Regions from separate parts of the Desulfonatronovibrio magnus genome, predicted to be linked through region 1. Evidence: predicted binding sites of a transcription regulator. Region 1 holds the regulator's gene; the other holds the start of a gene.
The links. The regulator sigma-54, encoded in region 1, starts transcription at its own class of promoters, with help from an activator protein. The targets are predictions, from matches to a motif close to CTGGCACGGNNNNTGCTT.
Positions count from the first base shown of each region.

Region 1 (4,218 bases):
AGTAAAAAAACCCAGATCCTCAAACACATTAAGAGCTGTACTTTTGCCTGCACCGGAAAGCCCTGTGACAATAATCAGCGGGTAGCAACCACTACCCGCTGATTCTGCTGTCTGAGATCTCAACGTCTGGTTATCAGATTCCATAAATCATCCCTGTCTGAGGCACTCATAAATGACTCCTTAAAAGACTGATCCTGAAGAAGCCTGGAAATATAGGCAAGTATCTTCAGGTGCTTGCCTGCACTTTTCTCCGGAGCAAGTACCAGAAAAAAAATATTGACCAGCTTGTGATCAAGGGAAGCAAAATCAACCCCTTGCAAACTTCTGCCCACCACAAGAAGCACTTTGTCCAGGTTGTCAAGCTTTCCATGGGGTATGGCTACTGCATCTCCAATACCGGTGGTACCAAGATTTTCTCGAAACAGCAAAACCTCAAAAATCTTCTGCTTATCCAGAAAGGGGTAAGCTGCCGTTAAGGGGCTGATAAGCTCAGCCAGAACTTCGGTTTTGGTTGCTGAAGCCAGGTCGGCAATAATCTGGTCTTTATCTAAATACTCAGTAAGGTTCATAAGTTACATGCCCGGATCAATAAACCCGAAGTCTCCATTCTTTCTTCTATAGACGACATTGATACGTTCAGTTTCAGCATTGAGAAATACAAGAAAATCATAATTTAAGCTTTCCAACTGCATGGCAGCCTCTTCGAGATCCATAGGCTTGGGTTCATAATGGTCAGTGGCCACAATTCTTGGCTCGCGTTTACCACTGTCAACAGGCCCGAAATTGATGATGTCCATCCTGACCTGTTTTTCCCTGGCTTTTTTCTTTTTGTCCTTTACTTTTTCCCGCTGTTTTCTAAGCTGGGCTTCCACCTTGTCCAGACTTAAATCCACCGTTGAATACATGTCCTCAGTTTCTTCTGTAGCTGATATATGCATGTCCTTGCCAGTTAGAATGACCTCAGCTATGTGACGAAATTTTTCCACCTCCAGATTAACCTGAAGTTCTGCAGCATCGTTTTCATTAAGATATTTTGAAAGCTTTTCATATCTCTCCTGAGCATACTTTTTGAGATGTTCAGAAGGCTCAAAGTTTTTGAAGTTGAATTTGATCTGCATGCTGATCCTCCTTTGAGATATCAAGTTGTGTATTGGTTGTATCAGTTATTATGATTTGGTAATCGTTCAGCCTTTTGTATGGAGGCAGGGGGCAGGCACTCCGGGCCCCACTTGAGCAGGAATGTCCAGATTCCTGAATATTCCGCCTTCAGCCTGAAAAGTCCAGTTAAAGACAATAAAGAAGACATTTTTTTAAAAACCAGGCATCGGTTCTCAAAAAGGCTGCCTATTAATTTGCCGCCTGCCTTGTTAAGCAGACGTAGTCTCCGTCGCAGACGGGTTTAACTGGGTTCCCCGGCAAATGAAAAAACATCTTTTTTTCCTTTGCGCCCTTTGCCTGCCCGGTTAAACATCGCTGAAAGCGTTCCTGCGCAGCAGGGTTTAACTGGGCGTCTTGAGTGAGTCTTTTTACCCAGTTGAATACACAAAGTGTAGGCTCAGCCATTCAACAGGGGCGAACGGGCGGTTAAAAAATCTGTAATAGTTTAGCCCTTTTCTAAGGAAAGCAGGGGACAGGCACCCCAACCCTTGTTTTTTGTTGATGTAAAACACAGACTTAATAAAACAAGGGCTGGGAGAGCCAGTCCACGTGCCACATGCAAATGGCTAAACTGTTACAAAAATCTTTTTTTGTGTTGCGGGCAAAGCCCGCATTAGAAAAAGGTGAACTCCGTCTCAATTCACATATATCAGTAAATGATCAGAAAAATTTTTTTCTTTTGGAGGACGAAGGTATCTTCAATGCAGCCCTGTACTTGGCCACAGTTCTCCTGGCAATATTGACCTCAAGCTGTTCTTTTAACGCATTGGCAATCACGTCGTCACTTAAAGGTTTTTTGGGGTCTTCTTCGGCGACCATCTTTTTTATGGCCGCTTTGACACTTTCAGACCCTACCACACCACCACTGTCCATGCTTAAAGAGCTGTTGAAAAAAAACTTGAGCTCAAAAACACCAAAGGGCGTTGAGACAAATTTATTGGTGGTAATCCGACTGACTGTTGACTCGTGCATATTAATATCTTCTGCCACTTCACGCAAAATAAGCGGCTTGAGCCTGGCAACGCCAAGTTCAAAAAACTCTCTTTGAAACTTGAGGATGCTCTCCATTACCTTGTACAATGTTCGTTGTCTCTGATGCAGGCTTTTCATCAGCCATATGGCAGAACGGGTTTTTTCCTGAATGTACTCGTTATCCTTTTTATTCTTATCGGTTTTTTCCAGCGAATCCTGATAAAGTGTGCTCAGTTGAATGGGGGGAATTCCATCTTCATTGAGCACGATGGCAAAATCCTCTTCATACTTGTAAACATAGATATCCGGGCTAACATAGACAATGTCCTCACTTCCGTAGCTTGCCCCCGGGTAAGGATCAAGGCTTTGCAAAATTTCTATACATTCCTTGAGGTAGTCCTTGCTTATCTTAAACTTCTTTAGAAGAGGAACAAAACGATTTTTTTCAATATCTTCAAGGTGTTCCGTGACCAGCTCAGTTATAATTGGTCCTGTTTCATTAAGGGCCCTGAGTTGAGTCAACAGGCACTCGCGCAACGTTCTGGAGGCAATGCCCACAGGGTCAAAATTCTGAACCTTGCTCAAAACTGATTCAACCTTGTCTTCTGTCAGATTCAGCGACTGGGCCAGTTCAGCTGTATCGGTCTTCAGGTAACCCTTTGAATCGATGTTTCCAATAATCTCTTCGCCTATCCTGATTTCTTCTGCAGTCAAATTCTGCAGATAAAGCTGCCAGGTAAGATGACCTTCCAAGGATGGCTTGGAAGAATACCTGGCTTCAAAACTCTGCATCTCCTCGGGAACTTCCCACTCCCTGGAACCAGCCTGTTTTGATGTGCTTGAAAAATGTCCGAGATAATCTTCCCAGTCAGCATTGTTGATCATTTCCTTTTCTTCGGCTGTCAACTTTTCTTTTACTTCTTTTCTGTCACGGGCCTCTCTTTCGCGATCCTCATCAGCGGCAGGCTGCAGCTCTTCAAGAAGCGGATTTTCAAGAAGTTCCTGCTGGACCACCTCAAGAAGCTCCAGCCTGGACATCTGCAACAATTTAATGGCCTGCTGCAGTTGGGGAGTCATCACCAGCTGCTGGGTCAGTTTAAGATTCTGTCTCAGTTCCAGGGACATAGTATTATTCCGTTAAGTCTGTTATCCATAATTAGGTATCTGTTCACACCACATTACTCTACTTTCAGATAAAGCCTGCATCCTGATTTGTTTTGGCCATTGCAGTTTGTTTGACCAGCCCTGAGCCCGTTAGTCAAAACCATGAACAGGGAAAACCTCTGGATTGTTTGAAACAATTAATGGTTTTGACTTACGGGCTAATGCTGGGAGTTTGCAGCAAAAGAAAACAAATCAGGATGCAGGCTCACCTCTCAGCATGGTGAATAGTTACAGTCTGATTTTATATATCAACAAAAAACAGGGACTGGGTGCCTGCCCACTGCTTTCTTATAAAAAGGGTATCTGTTTAGCGCTTTTAAGGAAAGCAGGGGACAGGCACTCCAGGACCCACTTGAGCATCAATTTGTGCTCAAAATGACTCATTTTTGGGACAAGTGGGTCCTGGAAGAGCCAGCCCCCCACCGGGCTGTATGCCTCCGGGCAGGAAGCCTTGCCACATCCAAAGCGCTAAACAGATACAAAAAAAAAAAATCCTAAACTGTTACATTTTCAAAGGATTTGAAAAATGCCTGAAAGCAGCGAATCAGCTTACCATACGGGAAAACATGACAAACTTACAAGCAAAAAGATTCACCAAGGTAGACTGCCCTTGCCCTGGTGTCATTGATAATCTCCTGAGGCGTCCCATCGAGTATAACTTGTCCGTCATATACAATGGAGGCTCTATCACAGATCCGCAGGGTTTCCCGCACGTTATGATCTGATATCAGCACTCCTATTTCTTTTTCCCTGAGCTTGAGAATGATTTTCTGAATATCATCCACAGCAATAGGATCAATACCGGCAAAAGGCTCGTCAAGCAGTATAAATCTCGGATCCTTGATCAGGGCTCTGGCAATCTCCAGACGTCTGCGCTCCCCCCCGGACAGAAAGGATGCTTTCTGGTGAGCCAGCTTGGATATG
Region 1 covers NZ_JYNP01000005.1:161,670-165,887, reverse strand. The annotation lists gene rapZ (RNase adapter RapZ) at 1-144, opposite strand, end outside; gene LZ23_RS00825 (PTS sugar transporter subunit IIA) at 120-569, opposite strand; gene hpf (ribosome hibernation-promoting factor, HPF/YfiA family) at 573-1,118, opposite strand; gene rpoN (RNA polymerase factor sigma-54) at 1,819-3,255, opposite strand; gene lptB (LPS export ABC transporter ATP-binding protein) at 3,870-4,218, opposite strand, start outside.

Region 2 (4,218 bases), on a different contig from region 1:
GTCGAGGCATTAACTATCTCCTTTTAAGAAACCTTTTAGCTACCAGTTTGGCAATATAGCTGTGTTCAGGACAACGCAGCAGTTTAAAGTCCCTGAAATGCCTGAATATGGCCACACGATCACCCGGCTTGATTCTAAAACCTGTCTGTCCGTCAATTGTCATATGCACATCAGGATGATCTCCATGAATTCCAGCATAGAGCCTGCTGTCAGATGGAAGTATCAAAGGCTTGAAGTCATGCAGAAATGGACATATGGGTGTTATGATAACTGCTTCCATTTCAGGATGTACCAGAGGGCCTCCTGCAGAAACAGAGTAGGCTGTTGAGCCTGTAGGTGTGGCGACAATAAGCCCATCAGCCCGGATATGCTGCTCCGCGCCTCCTGGAAGAGTCAGATTAATGCAGACCAGACGGGCCAGACGTCCCCTGTTGATTACGACCTCGTTAATGGCTGTCCCGCTGTGGATGATTGATTTGTCCCTGACCACCTCATAAGCAAGTACACACCTTTTTGATACCTGAACAGGGGTAGCCAGCAAGCCGCTCAACTGTTCCCTCCAGGAATGTGGAGAAATATCAGCCATAAACCCTACTACGCCAAGGTTGACACCCAGAAAAGGGATATTTTGATCAAGCAGCAACCTGGCCTGGCTCAAAATTGTGCCGTCTCCCCCAAGAATGATGATCAAGTCAGAAAGTGGGATGCATGGATCATCTTCAAGACCTTGTAAAGACTTGGAGGGCAAGTGAACTTTAATGCCCTGAGCCTCTAACCAGGACTTCATTTTCAGGGACAAAGCAAAAGCTTTCCTGCTTCTGTTTTTAGTGATAAGAATAACTGAATTAATACTCATAGCTCTCGGAAATCAAGTTTAGTGGACAGATTCAAGCAGCGTTCCTGCAAAATTACCCTCGGGGCAGCAACTTGTTTATCCAAGAAACGGTCTTGACTCAAGGATTAGTTTTGCAATGCCGCCAATGGCCTTGATGGAAGGATTGGGAGCTTTTCGAAAGGAACATGACACTGAAGCAATGCCTGTAGCTTGATACCCTTATGAAGCTTTTGCCGCCGGGATATTTTAACTGCCTGAACCCTTCCACGGCACAAGTCCCTGCGTCACATCCAAATGTCAAAATCTGAAATATTACGAAAATTATTTTTTCAAAAATAATCTAAAGTTTTTGAGTAAAACAACCGATTCAGTCTGTAGAAGAGGTGAATAATGACCATTAATCCTGTTTTAGTAAAAAAAGTGCTCAACACTTATGACCGTCATCTGGTCAATGGACGCAGGCTCGCGCGCCTGTCAAGATACCTGCGTGGAGCTGAAGCACTGGAACAGGATACTACTTCAAGAGAATCCAAAAGGAGAAAATTAGTGGAGAGAGTGGCCAGGGAAATTATTGAGAACCTTATTACTTCCGACAGCAGAAATCCCATGGTTGACGAAATAAAGGAGGCATTAAGCCAGGAACTCAATACCGAACTTATATTTCACTATCCTCCTTCCGGGGAAGAAATGAAAATCATGGTTCCAGGACCGCATGGCCCTGAAGAATTAGGACCAGAACAAAGAGAAAAGGTTTTGGGCAAGCTATGGCAGATGACTTTAAACAAAGTAAACTCAACTATGCTGTAATCAGTGATCAATTTTTTCTATCAGATAATACCCTTGTATCCCTGGCCGCCCGGGTAAAGCGCTTCTAAGCAACTAAAACCAAATTACCAACAAAATCAGACGTTTATAATTTTCACAATTTTAAGATTTTTACATATGATTGATTCTCAATTACCAGAAAAGTTCCGTCAAAGATGAGAGCTTTACGCCTGGCACCGGGACTGTCCCTCGCTGTGTAAATTTTATCATTAAAGCAAATTTCTTCCAGGAACCAATGCAGCATCAATCTTTTTTAAAGTACCTCGCGGGGACTGTCCCAATTTTCAGAATAGTGACAGATTCGTAAAGTTACTCACACGTTCGGTCCCGGGCCGCCCGGGTGAGGAGCTTATAAATAAAACAAATATACGCTGGAATACTCACAAGCCATCCTTGACAACAGGCATGTTATTTGCTTAATTTTTTTTTGAAATAATTCAGCTTTTCCAGCATCAGGACACTTAAGCTCATCAGCTTTTGTCCGATATAATATTTAAGCGCGACGAATTCAAACATTGGAGGGCCCAATGGAAATAAAAGGATTGATTACAGGGCTGCAGTCTTATGAGCAGTCCAGAATAAACAAGGATAAGGGCCGGGGTAGTCCAGGCACTGGAGCGCCCCGATCATCCTCAGACAGAGTTTCTTTGTCTCAGGACGCGAAACTATTCCGAACCGGACTTGAGCAGGCCATGAAAGCTGATGACGTAAGAGCAGACAGAGTTGAAGAACTCAAGGCAAGAGTCAAAGACGGTACTTATGAGCCTGACTCCAGAAGAATTGCCGAAAAAATGATTCGTGAAGACATGGATACCTGGTTTCAGAGATCCTGATCCACACCCTTAGCATCTTCTCTCAACTCTGCCAGAACTATTCTTGACTTCATGCTTAGATCATTCTGAGGCACCTGCATTCCAATTCTTTTCACAGTATTTATTACTATAGGCCCACTCATATTAAGGGTTGTCTCTTCGGGACAGCCTTGAGGGATGGTCACTGTGACCATGATAGCCAGCTCGCTGCTTCTCGGGGATTTAAGGACCCTTTCTTCAGTATTGCCAAGATAAACCTGGTAATCTGTAACAAAACAGAAAGGGTCTGCCACGAGAAGACTGAACCGCGAGTTGTTCAAGTTCTGCAGTATATAAAAAGGCGAATCAGGCTTTATCTGAAGCAGCACAAAATCCTTGACCCTTTCCATCCCTATCAGTCCACGCGGAAAAAAGATAGCTTTGTCAGGGCTTATAATAATCCTGCCCAGTTTGGAATTTATTTCTTTCTGCTTTGTCTTGTCCATAAATTTGCCGCTGCTACGAGGTCCTCAGCGCATGACTGAATGGCCATCTCGTTTTCCTGTTGAATATTTCTGAAAACTTCTTCCCGGTACACAGACATATCGTCCGGCACCTCAATGCCCACCTTGACCTGTTTCCCCTTCACTCCCAAGATGGATATGATTATATCGTCGCCAAGATGGATACTCTCCCCTGTGCGACGCGACAGTATGAGCATTTTATGTTGTAATTCCTTGTTTGTTGGTGAAAAACCATAGAAGCTTCTGAGCAACTTCAAAAAAACTGGACCCCGGATCAAGTCCGGGGTGACGGTTAAAGCAAACTATTACTATTTGTCTTCATTCCGGCGAAAGACGGAATCCAGATTTTTTCTTGTTCCCAGACTCCAGCCTGGGAACAAGGGGTATCAGTTACTCACAAGTTCGGTCCCAGCCAGCCCGGGTGAGGCGCTACTAAATATGATTGACCAGATTCATACGCATGATGTTGGATGAAGATCTAAGAACTGCCTCGTAGACAATCTGCTGATTGGCAAGCTTGGTCATAAGCTCTGCCACATCAACATCTTCGACCTTGCTCATCCTTTCTTTTTCATTCAGAACCAGCCCGGACAATACCGACTCGGAAATATTGAGACGGTTTTCCCTGGCTCCGATGCTGGCCAGCTGATTGTTCACATTCTTCAAACTTTCATCCAGGTTTTCTAAGGCTCTGGATATTCCGTCCTGATTGTTAGTCTCAAGATAGCCAATAAGTTCACCCATGGTTTCAAAGACGTTACCCGGTCCTTCAATGCCTGGTGAATAAAAATTATCTCCTGGCTTCTTATAGATACCTCCAAATACATCCTTACCTATGCTGTTGACCTGCAAAGATTCATTGGCAGATATTTCAAAATTAATTGCAGCCCGATGGGGACGGATGAGAATTTGGTCGTTTGGATTTAAACTATTTTTTGTTGGATCGGCTGGATCTATATTATTAATTTCAAGACGACCTCCGGGCACAAGGAACCTTACCCGCTCAGTTGTTGTATCTATTAGCGTTGTGTTACCAGTATTCCAACTGGATCCTCCATCAAGACTATAAGAATACTCAACTTCGTTTGGTGTGCCTGTATTGGTATCATCTATCCTGATGGTGACATCCTTATCAAAAACACCGGATACTGACACATCAGCGTTACTAATATCCTGAGCATAAAGCGAAGTTATATTCTCATCTTCATCATCGCCGTTATATTTGGCAGTTGGCCTGACCCAA
Region 2 covers NZ_KN882175.1:691,761-695,978, forward strand. The annotation lists gene LZ23_RS14925 (ARMT1-like domain-containing protein) at 1-10, opposite strand, end outside; gene LZ23_RS14930 (NAD(+)/NADH kinase) at 14-856, opposite strand; gene LZ23_RS14935 (DVU0524 family FlgM-associated protein) at 1,226-1,642, shown strand; gene flgM (flagellar biosynthesis anti-sigma factor FlgM) at 2,188-2,493, shown strand; gene fliW (flagellar assembly protein FliW) at 2,481-2,957, opposite strand; gene csrA (carbon storage regulator CsrA) at 2,930-3,172, opposite strand; gene flgL (flagellar hook-associated protein FlgL) at 3,408-4,218, opposite strand, start outside.
Region 2: a site for sigma-54 is predicted at 2,061-2,078, ahead of flgM (flagellar biosynthesis anti-sigma factor FlgM). Genes of this name have one in related genera too.